Regions from separate parts of the Clostridium sp. CM042 genome, predicted to be linked through region 1. Evidence: riboswitches for the same ligand, from Rfam matches in the RefSeq annotation. Region 1 holds a riboswitch; each other region holds the start of a gene.
The links. A riboswitch is a leader RNA that binds a small molecule or an ion and turns the genes downstream of it on or off. The one in region 1 is predicted to bind cobalamin.

Region 1 (4,175 bases):
TGCAAGCAATATTTCCTCGAACCAGTGGTGCTGCCAAACAGATTAAAAATCCTGTTATTCTTGCTGGTATAAAATTAAATACATCGTCTGTTTTAGCTGGAAAGAACCCAATATATTTATATTTTTCATTCATATATCCAAGCATTGAATCCATTGTATTTATGCCCTTATACATCATAGCTAAAGGTGCTCCCCCTAATATTGCATAAAGAATAGGGGCTATAACACCATCTGCTGTATTCTCTGCAATTGTCTCCACATCCGCTCTTACTATTTCATATTCAGTAAGGGTCTTTGTATCTCTCCCTACAAGGTATGACAATTTAACTCTTGCGTCATAAATATCATTATTAACTAAAGAATCATAAACCTTTTTACCTTCTTTATGAAGGCATCTAGCAGCTATTGTTGTCCAAAGCAATATTATATTGAGAATATGGTACAACCAAAAAAACTTATTAGAAATTCTCAAAATTATAAAAGGCACTAAAAAACTAGAAAGTGCTACTATAACTACAATAATTCCGCCAAAAACTTTAATTTGACCATTAGTTTTACATATCGTTCTGCCTAACTTATCTAATTTAGAAATAAGTTTTCCTATATAAATCACCGGATGTTTAAACCAATATGGATCTCCAATTAATAAGTCTAACATTACCGCTAAAATTAAATCTATTATGTTCATCTGAAATAGTATTGCCATTTTAATTCCTCACTATCTTATACTGTTATAATTTTTTAAATAGTTGTTAACTGTCCCTAACTTTCTCTTTTTATTCCTATGATTTTATAGATTGAATCCATGTCTACATTATCTCTAACTATATCTGCTAGCTTGTCTAATTCTTTTTCTCTTAGATTTTCATAAACCTTAGATTTTTTAGGTTCCATAGCTTTTTTTACCCTTAAAGTATTAATCATATGTTCTCTAAACTCTACTCCATCTAAAACTCCATGAATATATGTACCCATAACATTTCCACCTGCATTTATCGCTCCATCGAAGGATGACGTATCAGAACCATTCTTATCATAGATTTCAAAAAGTGGTTTTGCATTATGACCATATTTACAAATTCCCATATGTATTTCGTAACCATAAGTTTCTAGACTAGTATCCCTAATGTTAATGCTACGAGCCTTTACTCTTGTAGTTATTTTCTCATCTTCAAATATTGTGTCTATGTCTAAAAGCTTCATACCATCTGTTTCTTTTGAATTTCCCTCTAAGCAATTAGGGTCACTTAAGCTATTTCCTAGCATTTGATATCCTCCACAAATACCTAATACGTTACCTTCTACACTATATTGCTGAATCGCTTCTGCAAGTCCCGAATTTCTTAAAGAAATTAAATCATCAATAGTATTTTTAGTTCCCGGTATGATAAGCAAGTCTGGAGTGCCCAATTCTCCTTTAGTTGTAACAAATCTAACTGATACATCTTCTTCAGCCTTTAAGGCATCTAAATCCGTGAAATTTGATATATGTGGAAGCTTTATTACAGCAATATCAATAGGTGCAGTAATTTTTTTATTAAATTCTACTGCGCCATCTTCATCTTCGAGTTCCAATCTAAAATAAGGAACTACCCCTGCACATGGAATATGTATAATGTCCTCAAGCATTGTAAGTCCTGGCTTTAAGATTTCTAAATCTCCTCTAAACTTATTAATAATAGTGGCTTTAACTCTTTTTTTCTCGACCTCATTAAGCAAAAGCAAAGTCCCTGCTAGTGACGCAAATACTCCACCCTTATCTATATCTCCTGCGAGTATCACAGGGGCATCTATAAGTTCCGCCATTCCCATGTTCACTATATCTCTATCTCTTAAATTAATTTCTGCAGGGCTACCTGCTCCTTCCATTACTATAATATCAAACTTCTTCTCTAATTCTTCAAACTGCTTTTTTAACATGTCTTTGAATTCCAATTTCATATTATGATATTCCATAGCTGTACTATTCCCAAAAACCTTTCCATTAACGATAATTTGGCACTTTTTATCGGAGGTAGGTTTTAATAAAATCGGATTCATATATACCTCTGGCTCCAATCCTGCCGCATAGGCTTGAAGCACCTGCGCACGTCCCATTTCTTTTCCATCCAATGTAATATAAGAATTCAATGACATATTCTGTGACTTAAAAGGACATACTGAAAACCCATCTTGCACAAAAATTCTACAAAGTGCTGTTACTAATATGCTTTTTCCTACTGATGAAGCGGTTCCTTGAACCATTACTTTAGCCATTACTCTTTCTCCTTTCTTCCTGCTTATATTCTTTCTTTGGTACACAACAAAAAAACAGCAAGCTTGCGCACCTGCTGTTATGTACAAATTTTTCATTGCACTAACTTGAATTCTACAGTTCTTTCCCGCCGAAAGCTTAATATTACTAATTTAGGCAGGTCTCCTGGCTCTTGATACACTTTCTCTTATAACTTTCCCTTTCTTGTAGTTATAAAAGATTTTCTCTCAATTACAGTAGCGGGGGCTGCTGTGGAATTACACCACATTCCCTTTTCACCTTACTAATCATCTACTAAAGTAACTGCATCCACTTTATTGGCTGATTAATAAAAGGCACCTAAACAAATCTATTCATTTTTTTACTAATATAATTCATAAGTTTCATTTTTAAAATTTTCAATTTAATACATTTCTATGTAATTAAGTTTATAGCATTATGTTAATCCTGTCAATAAATAAGAATTTAAAATGCTTAAGTCTCATATGGTTATAAGTCATCTCCTTCGGAGCTGCAACAGTTCCGAAGGAGATGCATTAATTCGCTAAATTAATTTTGCTTGTAGAAACATAGCTTTTTTTCCTATTTCTGTGAATTTAGCCTCATATTCTGTAACCACATTATCTTTAAAATCACTTTTATGCAAATCATAAGTTGAAAATAATATCTCAAACCCACATTCTTTGAAATATTCTACCGATTCTTCGAATAACTCTGTATCATCTGTTTTGAACCAAACTTCAGATCCCCGTTTTAAGAATTTCTTATAACTCGTCAAGAACTTAGTATGAGTTAATCTTCTTTTATTATGTCTGTCTTTTGGCCAAGGATTACAAAAATTTATATAAATTCTGCTTATCTCATCTTTTGCAAACACATCATCAATAAGCATTATGTTCATTGGCATAAGACGTACATTTATGTCTTGTGCCCCTTCAATTTCTCTTACTTCTATAACTTTTCTAAGGGCAAATACCAGAACCTCATCTTTTAAATCAATGCCTACAAAATTGATATCAAGATCTCTCCTGGACTTTTCTGATATAAATCTACCTTTACCGCAACCTAGTTCTAGATGAATTTCATTGTTATTTTTAAATTCTTCATTCCATTTTCCTTTGTGATCATATTGGTCAGTTATTACAATATGACTAGTTTCAAGCTCTGGCCTAGCCCAATATTTTTTTCTTAAGCGCATATGTTTTTCTCCTTACATTTATAATTTTTATGAAATTTACTTTTTATTTAAAACATCCCTGCAATATTTAAAAACTGTTTAAATAACCATAACCCTGGTGCTTGCACGATATAAGTAAAAACTGATTGTCCACCAGGTAATATAGGCAATATTAACGCCATAAATATTAAGAATTGATACCTATAAATTGTATCTGGTAAATTGTAAAAAAACTTTGGGAATAAATCCCTAACTATATGAGATCCATCAAAACCCGGTATTGGCACTAAATTAAGAAAAAACAAAATACAATTTAGGTACCCTGTAATTATTAAGATTTGGCTAATAATAGTATATAATCCACCATGAATTGGTGGAATCTTCGAAAATAACACAGTCAGAATTGCAAATACAAACCCTAGAATCAGATTAGCAATTGGGCCTGCAACTGAAACTTTCAAATCATCCTTATAATAATTTTTAAATGCACTAGGATTTGTCTGAACAGGCTTTGCCCAACCAAATCCTACTAATATAATCATAAGAAATCCCATTGGATCTATATGTGCGATCGGATTCAGAGTAAGTCTCCCTTGAAATCGTGGAGTTTTGTCTCCTAACCTATCTGCTACGATAGCATGCGCATACTCATGAAAAGTAAATGCTAATAAAATTGCCGGTATCATCAAAATCTTATTTAATATTTGTTGTGTATCCAAGTTTATTCCTCCTTATATTCCTACA
Region 2 (4,175 bases), 1.6 Mb from region 1:
TAAAAGTATTCTAGGAAGTCTTAAATTTAGCAATATGATTGCAGATGTAGGATTAATTCCGTCTAAGGATACAATGTTATTTAATATTGGAATCTTACTTATTATAATTAGGGCTGTCTGTTTTAAAGAAATATCTGCCACCCCAAAATTTGTTGCTACAATTATTACAATTAGGAGTAAAAATATCCCTACTGCAAAAACTCTTCGATAATAACTCTTATTTTCTATAAACGTCATGGTTGTTTAACCCCTTTTATTTGAAAAGTTCAGGATGAACTAATTTAGCAATTGCTTCAAGCCCTTCTGCAAGTCTCGGTCCCTGCCTAACAATAATATTTTCATCAATCTCCAATAATTTACCGTTCTTAACTGCTTTCAAATCTTTGTAACCATTGGTAGCTTTTATACCTTTCTTTGAATCATAGAACTTAGAACAAATTAGCACATCAGGATTTTTTTCTACAAGCTTTTCTACACTGTAGTTCCAACCAACTACGTCACCCGCAGCGTTTTTCCCGCCAGCCATTTCTATTATATCACCTATAAATGTATCTTTTCCTGCTGTGAAATCACCACTCTTGCCGAATCCTGCTACATAATACACTGTTGGCTTCTTAGCATCCTTAACCTTATCAGTTATTTCTGCAACTTTCTTTTTCATGTCTGATATTACTGTCTTTGCTTCTTCATTGGCATTTACAATCTGCCCAAGCTTTGACATTGTATTATATACACCAGTAAAATTCTCTTCGCCATAAAGCACTATAACTTTTATATTAAGATCTTCTAATTTTTTAATAACATCCTTATCAAAATGAGTTGATGCAATAACTACATCAGGTTTTAGTTCAACAATTTTTTCTATACTTGGTTGTAATAAGTCACCAACAGATGCAACCTTAAGTGCCTGAGCTGGGTAATCATCGTAATCACTTCTACCAACTATACTGGACCCTTTACCAAGTGCATACATTCCCTCTGTTATATTTGGTGCAATCGTAATAATCCTTTTAGGTTCTTTTTCAATGGTAACCGTTCTATTATATGAATCAACTACCTTTAGAGGATATACTACAGCATTTGTTTCCTTTTTAGTAGTATTAAGAGACTCTTTATTCTCACCCTTGCTACCACACGCACTAAATACAACACAAACAAAAACAGCTAAAACTAGACCTATTATACTTTTTCTTTTAAACATAAGTTGCCTCCATAAATTTTTATTTTTTAATTACTTATTTAATTTTAATTGGTATACCACAAACCACCATGTGAACTTCCTGAGCCCTTGATGCAATATACTGATTAACTCTACCTGCAATATCTCTAAAAACCCTTGCCATCTTGTATTCTGGTACAATTCCAGAGCCAATTTCGTTAGTTACAAGAATTATTGTTTTTAAGTTTTTTTCTGCTTCGTCAAGAAATACTTCTACCTCTTGTAAAATCCCTTTTTCCATTGCATTTATATCTTGATTATTAAGATCATCAAAATTATCCCCTGCTTCATCAAACATAAGATTTGTAGTCATTATTGTAATACAATCTAATAAAATCGTATCAAACTGCATTTCTTCGTTATAGAATACCTGTTTTAAATTCTTATAGCCTTCAAATGTATACCAAGAAGCTGGTCTTCTTTCTTTATGTTTCTTTACTCTGTCCTTCATTTCATCATCAAACGGGATTGAAGTTGCAATATAAAGTACGCCACCCTTCTCTTCTTTAGCTAGCTTCTCAGCATATGTACTTTTCCCACTCCTTGCGCCACCTGTTATAATTATAATTTTTTTCATAGTATACTCCTTATTATTTTAATAATATATTATTATGTTAAAAAATCAGCAAATAAAAAAACCACACCTCAAGGATGTGGAATAATGCAATTGAATTTTTCACATATTGGATAACCCAATATTATTGTTAAATCACGCATTTTTCATCCTCCCTCCGAAGACTAAAATTTTAAGCATTAGGCAGGTTTACTGGCTTTAGCATCATCTTACTCTCCAACCTTCTCAGTTTCCCAATGGTCCTTTGGATTTCATCCTCTAATACAGTAGCGGTGGGCTGCAGTGGTTTTTTAATCACTTTCCCTTTTAACCCTTGTTACGGGCACCTAAAACAATATTTAATTTTTATTAATTTTACTATGGTTATTGTAACATCAAAAAAATATTAAAGCAATATTAATCATTCTACCTACTTGCTATCACTATTTTGGTGTTTTATTTAAGTAATATTCCATTACTCCTTTTACAATAGGTACCACATGATGACTGCCACCTTTATCTTTAACATTTTCCATTAACATTGATACTACTATTTTAGGACTCGCAGTATCCATACATATAAACCATCCATTTTCTTCTGCTGTTTTATCATTGTCATCTTTCTTAAGTTCTGCTGTTCCAGTTTTACCCGCAAGAGCTTGCCCATCAACTTTTGCCTCATGACCTGTACCATTCGGGTTTTCTATAACTGCAGAAAGATCATCTTTTAGGGTTCCTATATTATTCACAGAAATTACATTAGCTTTCCAAACCTTAGCCTTTACCTTTTCATTCAAGACCTCTAAAGTTGGAGACATAATATTTCCATCGTTAACAACTGTGCTATACGATAGTGCAAGGTGAAGTGGACTCATAAGAACCTCCCCCTGACCATAACCAGTATCTGCTAACGCTACATCATTTTTAATGTTGTTACCATTGGCTACTTGTGAATTAGCTATTGGATAATCTATTGGAAGCTTTTGCCCTATTCCAAAATTGTCACATCCTTTTATAAATTCTTCTTTGCCTATATTAAGAGCTGCCTTTGCAAAATATATGTTATCAGAATATACAAATGCATCCTGCAAATTCACTGACTCTCTCGGTTCACCAACCCTAGTAACCTTATTGAGTCCCCATGATGTATCTGGTTGCCATTCGTTTCCCGGTATGTTAATAAGTTCACTAGGTTTTATCTTCCCTTGATCTAAGCCAACCGCAGCCGTTATCAGTTTAAATGTAGACCCTGGAGAATATACAGCCGTAAATCTATTTTTAAATGGATCCCCTGTTTTTTCCCACTCTGCCTTTTGGGTATTAGAAACATAGGTGGTAATTGCATTTGAATCATATGACGGGGAGCTTACTAAAGCCAATACTTCTCCAGTTTTGGGATTTATTGCCGAACTGGCTCCTGCCTCTTTATTCATTCCTTCATATATTTTCTTCTGTAGTTCACTATCTACTGATAATGTTATATTTTCACCTGCTTTTGATTCTTTTTTAAGAATTACAACCTTATCGTTATTATTTTGTTTTGATATATATATTGTTGCTCCATTTTCACCCTTAAGCCTGTCTTCATAAACCTGTTCAAGACCTGCCTTTCCTATTAAACTAAATGAGTTATACCCCTTACTAGCATTCTTTTGTAGTTCCTCAGCAGTTATCGGCTTAATGTATCCTATAAGCGACCCCAAAGCTTCACCACCTGGATATACTCTACCTTTAGGCTTGTTCTGGATTACCCCATCAAGCTTCATAACTCCATCTATTTTTACTTTTTCAGTGCGTAGTATGTTAATAATCGGTATAAATTGATCAGAATTTTCATTATCCTTTAGTTTATTTTCTATAACTGAAGCATCAATATCTAGTATCTTAGCCATCTGCGATATATTATCATCCTTATTTTTAATAAATGTAATAGGTTTTATTCCAATCGTAACAATTAAATCATTTATTGTATTTATTGCAAGTGGTTTTTTACTCCTATCATAAATTTCTCCACGTATAGCCACTTCTGGCTCTACCCTAACCTTATCTCCCGCTTCCATACTAGGAAATATCATTTTCTCATTCCAGACTAATGTCCACTGCTTTTTGTTGTTAACCTCTTCCTTCACCATAGTTGCCTGGTAGCCTGGCATTTTTAATTGCCCTGCTGCAGTATCCATAACTATAGAAAATGGTATATTTATAGCTTTTTTATTTCCATCCTTAATTTTATCTTCATTGTCCACTTTAATAGATATATTTTTAGCCTCTATTCCACTATAAATAGCATTGTATTTATCTACGAATTCCTTTTCAGTTATTGTTTCCTTAGTTTTAACTGAAAGCATGCTATACATTGTTTTGAAATCCTGCTTTACCCACTTATTCTTATATGTATCAAAT
Region 3 (4,175 bases), 1.6 Mb from region 1:
CACATCCTTTTGCGGACTGTCCTCTAACGTGCAATTAGTTGTTAACTGTCCCCAATGTTTTCACTATCAATTCTAAGTTTTTCAAACACTGAATCACTTTTCCATTCCTATCATTATCCTTAATAGCAAGCCTTACATATTGTTTATCTAGTCCTCTAAAATTGTCTGCTTTTCTTATAACAAATCCTTGAGCTATACATAGTTTATAAAGTGTCTCTGCGTCTAATCCTTTTAATTTGCATAATACATAATTTCCATAGGTTAAATAGACTTTATTTATAAATGAAATATTTTCAAGTGATCTTATAAACCTAGGCCTTTCGCCACTTATCCACTCTTTGCTTTTTTCAATATAAACATTATCTTTTAACACATGGAGTGCAGCGACTTCTGCAAAACAGTTTATGTTCCAGGGGTTTTGTTTTTCTTTAATTTTTTTTAATAAGTCTACGTTACTACTTATTCCATACCCAAATCTTATACCAGGCATCGCAAAAAATTTGGTTAATGCTCTTATTATAAATAAACATTTGTATGTTTTAACTTTTTCACTGAAACTATGCTGTGAATCTCCAGTAAATTCTATAAAAGCCTCATCTATTATTATGACTTTGTCATTACGCTCACAATATTCAAGAATTTGTTGAAACTCAGCCTTATTTATGATATTGCCATTGGGATTATTTGGATTACCTAAAACCACACCTTCTACACTCTGTAATTTATTAAGAATATCCTCATAATCATAGGAAAGTTCAGCATATTCATGCTTTAATAAGGTATTCTCATTAATCTTCTCTTTTAAGTAAGAATACTCTATACTACAATTCCACTTTTTAGCATCAATTTCGTACTCTACAAACGATGGCACCACAATTAGTAAACTTTTATGACAAGCTATAACTAAGTCAATTATTTCTGCAGCCCCATTTCCTAAAACAAAATACTCTTTTGGGCAATTAATATATTCTTTTAATCCTTTCAACACCTCCCTATATTGAATATCTGGATATCTTGTTAAAGCATCTACTGCTTCACTAATGTTATCAGTGAAGCTACTCGGAACCCCTAATGGATTAATATTAGAACTGTAATCTATTAATTCTCGACCCTCAAGTAATCCATTAGTATAAACATCTCCACCATGTATCATTGAATACCTTCCTTTCTACTTGTAACTTACGCAGAATTTTAATTTCCCTTATGTGTTTTCCCTACATTCTTAAACTTTTCATTAATTACATCATTAATATGCTGTATATATATATCTTGAACGTCACTATTTTCTCCTAACCCATGCAGATAAATTTTAACTTTAAACCCTTTTGCCTCTAAAATACTCTTCCAGGAGTCTTCGGTGTCTCCCGCCATGTCATTCTTGGCATGATCCCCCGCTACGAGCAGTAGTGGCATTAAAGTGACTTCGCTAATACCCTGAGCAGCAACATTAGGTATTACTCTATCCAAAGTTGGATACCCTTCCACGGTTGCTACATGAACATTGTTAAATCCTCTATCCCTTAAAACGCTTTCAAAACAGCAATATACTGCATTTGCAATATGGTTTGTACCATGACCCATCAAAATTACTGTATCCTCTGGTTGCAATTGCTTTGAGAGAGCGTCTACCATTATTGAGTAATCATCTGGCACGCCTAATTCTTCTCCCTTAAAACATATAAGCGGTCTTCCTATTACTATATTCTCAAATGTTTTAAATTCTTTATATCTATTAACTACATTATTTATATAATCAAATTCTACTCCAGGAATAACATGCAAAGGCTGAACAATTACCTCATTATATCCTTCGGTCTTTAACTTTTCCAAAGCTTCTTCTGGAGTATCTACATGAATATTATCCCTATTTTTAAGCACTCTAAGAATAATATGTGAAGTAAATGCTCTTCTTATATCATACCCTTCAAAAGTATGTCTTATTTTTTCTTCTATTGCATCGATAGTTACTTTTCTTGCATCTTCATGTGTTGTTCCAAAACTTACAATTAAAATTGCCTTCTTCATTTCGTTCATCCACCTTACTAAATATTTTCCTAAATTCCTCATAACATTTACATATAATGCTTTTTAAAACAAAAAAAATAGTACGCATGCGATAGCGACTACTTTTTAATTAATCCATAATTAAATAGTTCTTTCCCTCCGAAAGCTTGTTAACATCATTTAGGCAGGTCTCCTGGCTTTTGATTCTTCCTTTAATTATCCCTCCTCATTTTTAATTTACGAAGTGGCATTTAAAAGTTTTTCATCAATTACAGTAGCGGGGGCTGCTGTGGATTTAAACCACATTCCCTTTTCACCTATTTCAAGGCACCTAAAATTATATTCAATTTTACTATTAATTCTAATAATATTATATTTAAGCCTTACTGTCAATATTTAGAGTGTAAACTTAAATTTAATAAATAAAAAAATAATTAGGGACGGTTAGCAACTATTTAAATCATTTATATATTAGCTTAAGATTATGCCTATGAATATCGTCCCGATTTATAGGCAATAATTCAAATAAAACTCTATGAGGAAAGGTGATTTAAATGCCACGAAAAGCAAGAGAAAAAACAGATGACTCGATATTTCATATTATGTGCAAAAGTATAAGCGAAATAAATTTATTCAAGGATAATGAGGATAAGAATAAGTATTTATCACTTGTAAAGAAGTATAAATCTCTCTATAATTTTAAAATCTACGGTTACTGTCTTATGGATAACCATTCACATTTAATGATTGATGCTAATGGTACTGATATATCAAAAGTAATGCATGGAATAAATTTTTCTTATGCAATGTACTTTAATAAAAAATATAAAAGGGAAGGACATCTTTTTAAAGATAGGTTTAAGGGTAAAATAGTTAATAATGAACGATATTTGAAGACTTTATCTCTATATATACACAATAATCCTACGGATATAGATGAATATAAAAATTGTCCTGAAAAATATGCTTTTTCTAGTCTAGCCATATTTTTAGGAAAAAGGCATGATTCTTTTAAATTAGTTGATTATAGATTTATTATGAGTTCTTTTGGTAATAACCTAAAAAGTGCAAGAAAAAATTACTATAATCTTGTCTTTCGCTGTAACAGAGAAAAATTAAAACAAGAAATAGAATTTAAAGATGAAAAAACAGAGTATAAATTTGAACGAAAGATACTTGTAAGAAACTTTAAGCCAGAAGATATAATAGAATTTATAGCGTCAAAGATGAATGTATCAAAGACTCATCTTTATATGAAGTACAGTAGAAATCTTGTACGAGCAAAAGCGTTAACAGTTGTCCTAATGAGGAGCCTCTGTAATTTTAAATCTAGCGATATATCCAGCACTCTTGGAAACATTACACAGGCTAGAGTATCTAGCTTAAGCACTATTGGCATCGAATTAATTGGAACAGAAGAAAAATACGAGAATATTATCATGGATTTTATTAAATGTTATGCTTAGTAATAATTTATTAATCTCTTGTAGTAAATAAAAAAATTTAAAATACGATATATGTATTTATATTTAATAAACTTGGACAAGCATTCAAAATAAAACATTTCACTAATATATAATATAAAAATAATTAAAATAATCGTTCAATAAATTAATTCAACGATAAAAAGGTACAAGTTTTCATAAACAACTTGTACCAAAAAGAAGATAAATAATTGTTAACCGTCCCTATTTAGCTTAATTTATTGCTATATTTAGCTTAATTTATTGCTATAAATAAAATCATAGTTAGAATTTCAACTAATTCATTATTGGCTCCCAAGCTATCTCCCGTAAGTCCTGTAATTTTACTCTCGCAAAACTTATTAAAGAAATAACTTAAAAGTAACGCTGAAACTATCAATATAATACTTTTATTAAATCCTATTAATAAAGTTCCAAATGCAATAGTTATAATACCTGAAATTACCACCCTTGTAATGTCAATATTTCCAATAAATATATTGCCTGAGCCTGTTTCTTTAGCATTTTTCCCAATAAAAGATATAAAAACAACGGTAAATCTTGCAATTATTGGCGTTGCAATTAATATGAGTGGTAGATTCATTCCTATGATAGTGCAGACCGCTGCATATCGTGCTAACATATCAAATACTATAGCAATAGTAGCGTAAGTTCCTACTGTGCTATCCTTCATAATTTCTATTATTT
Region 4 (4,175 bases), 1.3 Mb from region 1:
TTAAGTTTATATATATAGTGTATGTATGATTAAGGAGGTTTTTTCATTATGAAAAAAAATGAGATTATAGGTCCACTAAATAAATTAATTGATTCAATAGACAATTTATTATCTGATGAAAAGGAGCAAAAACTAAGGAGTAAGTTGGGAAAAGAAATACGCAAATGTATTTTTACAGATGATATAGTTAAAAAACTTAATGAAAGCGATTTTTCAGGATTGGTTGCGCAAGAAGAAGAAATACAGGTACTTTTTTCTATGATATTTCCTGTTTTCATTGAGAAAGAAGATGTTATATTTAGGTTGTATAAGCATAAAATTGAAGTCGATTTATCAGATGAAATGAGTGATAGATATATTTACATATTTTCAGATGGGAGACTTACATCAGGTTTGTTTAAATGTTTCAAGCTTTATGATGATGAATATATTTATGGAATAAAAAAGATAATAAATATTATTCCAAGTCTTAGAGAAACTATAAAAGAGGAACTAGTAAATCTGGATAAAAGTGAAAAATTTAATAAACAAAAAATGGGCAATTTTAAGAACAGAGAAATAGTAGCTAAAAAGAATTTTAATGAATTAATAGATAGCTTAAATAAGTTTAAGTAATGCGTAGAATTAAAGAAATTGCGATGCTGCAATATTAAAGACTTCAGTAGGAGATTTATACTCCCACTGAAGTTTTCTTTTAATTTTTCTCTAACTACTTAACTAGAGTGGATATAGATACGTTGTTATGTATGCTTTTCAAATCAAAATATATAAATGAAAAAACAAGATATATAATTAATAAAATGATATAAGGTTGTCTGTAGTATAAAAAGCAAACCATAAGGACATAATTTAGAAGCAATTACTCTGAAGGGAATGATGACCTTATGGTATTCAATAAAGTAGAAATATGTGGTGTAGATACTTCGAAATTACCTGTACTAAAAGAAAAGGAAATGAAAGAGCTACTATTTAGGATACAAAATGGCGAGTATGAGTGTAGAGAAAAATTTATTAAAGGAAACTTAAGATTGGTTTTAAGTGTGATAAAGCACTTTAATAATCGAGGAGAAAACGTAGATGATTTATTTCAAGTTGGCTGTATTGGTTTAATGAAGTCCATTGATAATTTTGATCTAAGTCTAAATGTTAGATTTTCAACATATGCAGTTCCTATGATTATTGGGGAAATAAGAAGATATTTAAGAGATAATAACTCAATAAGGGTTAGTAGATCATTAAGGGATATTGCATATAAAGCATTACAAGTTAGAGACAGATTGGTGAATAAAGACAATAAAGAGCCTACTGTAACTGAAATAGCAAAAGAATTAGAATTACCAAGGGAAGACGTAGTGTTTGCTTTAGATGCTATACAAAATCCTGTATCTTTATTTGAACCAATTTATCACGCTGGTGGAGATGAAATTTATGTAATGGATCAAATAAGTGACACAAAAAATTTAGATGATAATTGGCTTGAAAATATATCAATTAAAGAGGCAATGAAAAAATTAAATGTTAGAGAAAAGTTAATCTTAAATTTAAGGTTCTTCGATGGAAGAACTCAAATGGAAGTAGCAGGTGAGATAGGTATATCCCAAGCACAAGTTTCTAGACTGGAAAAAACTGCATTAAAGCACATGAGAAAGTATGTATAGGGTCCCCTAGTGGGTCCCTTTTTTTTATTGTAGCATTTATTTCAGAATACAGTATAATGTATTATTTTGTGAAAATTTGAAAAATATTATCTTTTTGCAACTAAAGTAGTTGATTTTTTGTAATAATAAGCTTATTATGTATTGAGACATGCGTGAAAGAATTATAAAAATTAAATAATAAAATATAGGGTTAATTAAGATTAATTAAAAGGGAATCAGGTTAAAATCCTGAACTATCTCGTAGCTGTAATAGATGAATTTAAGTGCATTATGCCACTCGTAAACGGGGAAGGCGTACTTAAATAATGATTCTTGAGTCAGAATACCGGCCTATATTTTTGCACTAAAAACTCTACGAGTGATAGAGAAGGCTTTATAATGAAAATTTGTTTGTTGATTTTATATGATTAAGCATATTTTTGAATCGTTTCCTTCTAACGCTTTAGTTAGAAGGCTTTTTGTTTTGTAGACAGGCCTATATTATGAACTGTCAAAACGGGTCTATAACATCATTAGGCAGAATATCATCGTTTTGGCCTGTTGCGTCAATGCAATTAGAGTTAAATTATCTGGACTTGGAGTTTTAAATCAGATTGTCTGTGTCATTGTTTACTATGCTTCATCCGTTAATTATTCTGAATTATTCCAGAATGCTGCCATGGGGTAAAAATTTAAAGGAGATGTTAAATGGGCAAAATTGATTTTTATGCTTATACTTCTAAAATCAGACACTGGAATGCTACTTTTAAAGTATCTCTTTCTGCTGCGATACTGATTCTTTGTATTGTGTTGGAAAACCCCTATGTATCCGTTGTGGTCATTATTGCAATGGCCTACCTGACTATTGTAAAAGGAGAGCTTCCAGTAAACGAATACTTGTCAATACTGGCGATTCCAATCATCTTTATCCTCCTTGGCACTTTTACAATTGCTATTGATTTTTCAAAGCAGCCGATGGGGCAGTATAACATGTATCTTGGCTTCTGCTATGTGTTTACTTCCCAGGCAAAGCTTAAGGAAGTGGCATTTTTGATTCTGAAGGTTTTTGCAGCTATCAGTGCCCTACAGATGATGACACTGTCGACTCCATCTTCCGAGATTATCTATGTGCTTCGAAAGGCACATGTGCCAAAGATTATTGTAGAGCTGATGAACCTCATTTATCGTTACATTTTCATTTTAATGGATGTCTATACTAAAATGAAAAATTCTGCAGAATCCCGTCAGGGCTACTGTGATTTTAAAACTTCCTGCTATACATTTGGAAGCATTGCAAGCAATATGCTGGTTATTTCGTTGAAAAAGGCAAACGCTTATTATGATGCCATGGAGGCTAGAGGCTATGATGGAGATCTTATATTTTTGGATGAAGATAAAAAGGTAGAGACAATACAGATAGCCTCTGCAGTAGCATTTATAATTTTTTTGATTCTGATATGGGGCGTTACAAGATAGAAAGGAGCTATTATGGGGAAATCAATATTAAAGGTCGAAGATCTATACTACGTCTACGGAAATGGCAAGTCTGCATTGGACGGCGTAAGTGTGGATATCTATGAAGGTGAGAAAATCGCCGTCATTGGTTCCAATGGATCTGGAAAATCTACATTTTTCTTGAACATAAACGGTGTATTTACACCTGAACAGGGAAAAATAATTTACCGGGGTACTATCGTTAATAAAAAGAATTTAAAAGGACTTCGAAAAAATATCGGAATTGTATTTCAAGATGCGGACAATCAAATAATCGCATCTACAGTTAGGGCAGAAGTTGGATTCGGGCCGATGAATTTAAAGCTTCCAAAAGAGGAAGTACTCAAGCGAGTTGAGGAATCACTAGCATACATGAACATATCAGATTTCAAGGATCGTCCGCCACACTATTTGAGTGGCGGTGAAAAGAAGCGCGTCACCATTGCGGGCATCATTGCTATGAAACCAGAAATCATTATCTTTGATGAACCGACTGCATCACTGGACCCTTTAAATGCACTGATGTTAGAAGAAGTTTTGGCCAAGCTTGGTTCAGAGGGCAAGACAATGCTCATTTCCACCCATGATGTAGATTTCGCATACCGATGGGCTAAGCGAATCCTTGTATTCTGCCAAGGGAAAATTATCGCTGATGGAACACCTTTAGAGATTTTTCAAAACACAGAAATTTTGAAACAGGCAAATCTAAAACAGCCAACCGTGCTGGAAATCTATGAATTACTTGTAGAAAAACATCTGTTGGAAGATACTAAAGCCTATCCGAAAAGTACGCAAGAGTTCAAGGAAATGTTTGAAAAATAGTTGGATTTTCTAGGCGTTTTAGCTTAGATTAATATAAATTAAAAACAATAGAGGAGGAAAAGAATGAATCAGAAAGAAAAGAAAATTGTCTTTATTGCGATTGCTTTCGCATTAATTTTCGGGGTAGCCCCGGCAGCTAATGCAATGCACATCATGGAAGGGTACCTTCCACCAAAATCCTGTATTATATGGGGTGTTATATGCGTTCCATTCTTAGTAGCA

Region 2: another riboswitch for cobalamin. It lies ahead of cobU (bifunctional adenosylcobinamide kinase/adenosylcobinamide-phosphate guanylyltransferase); the one in region 1 lies ahead of ACWJJ7_RS15550 (cobyric acid synthase).
Region 3: another riboswitch for cobalamin. It lies ahead of ACWJJ7_RS07865 (sirohydrochlorin cobaltochelatase); the one in region 1 lies ahead of ACWJJ7_RS15550 (cobyric acid synthase).
Region 4: another riboswitch for cobalamin. It lies ahead of cbiQ (cobalt ECF transporter T component CbiQ); the one in region 1 lies ahead of ACWJJ7_RS15550 (cobyric acid synthase).

What each region holds. Positions count from the first base shown of each region.
Region 1 covers NZ_CM143646.1:3,253,705-3,257,879, reverse strand. The annotation lists gene cbiB (adenosylcobinamide-phosphate synthase CbiB) at 1-682, opposite strand, end outside; gene ACWJJ7_RS15550 (cobyric acid synthase) at 763-2,256, opposite strand; cobalamin riboswitch at 2,393-2,576, opposite strand; gene trmB (tRNA (guanosine(46)-N7)-methyltransferase TrmB) at 2,799-3,452, opposite strand; gene ACWJJ7_RS15540 (site-2 protease family protein) at 3,500-4,117, opposite strand.
Region 2 covers NZ_CM143646.1:1,032,492-1,036,666, forward strand. The annotation lists gene ACWJJ7_RS04850 (FecCD family ABC transporter permease) at 1-237, opposite strand, end outside; gene ACWJJ7_RS04855 (ABC transporter substrate-binding protein) at 254-1,201, opposite strand; gene cobU (bifunctional adenosylcobinamide kinase/adenosylcobinamide-phosphate guanylyltransferase) at 1,236-1,796, opposite strand; cobalamin riboswitch at 1,959-2,138, opposite strand; gene ACWJJ7_RS04865 (penicillin-binding transpeptidase domain-containing protein) at 2,216-4,175, opposite strand, start outside.
Region 3 covers NZ_CM143646.1:1,661,124-1,665,298, forward strand. The annotation lists gene ACWJJ7_RS07860 (pyridoxal phosphate-dependent aminotransferase) at 35-1,153, opposite strand; gene ACWJJ7_RS07865 (sirohydrochlorin cobaltochelatase) at 1,192-2,025, opposite strand; cobalamin riboswitch at 2,171-2,355, opposite strand; gene ACWJJ7_RS07870 (transposase) at 2,559-3,470, shown strand; gene cobS (adenosylcobinamide-GDP ribazoletransferase) at 3,724-4,175, opposite strand, start outside.
Region 4 covers NZ_CM143646.1:1,935,907-1,940,081, reverse strand. The annotation lists gene ACWJJ7_RS09165 (hypothetical protein) at 49-615, shown strand; gene sigG (RNA polymerase sporulation sigma factor SigG) at 885-1,658, shown strand; cobalamin riboswitch at 1,828-2,006, shown strand; gene cbiQ (cobalt ECF transporter T component CbiQ) at 2,346-3,113, shown strand; gene ACWJJ7_RS09150 (energy-coupling factor ABC transporter ATP-binding protein) at 3,126-3,953, shown strand; gene ACWJJ7_RS09145 (energy-coupling factor ABC transporter permease) at 4,017-4,175, shown strand, end outside.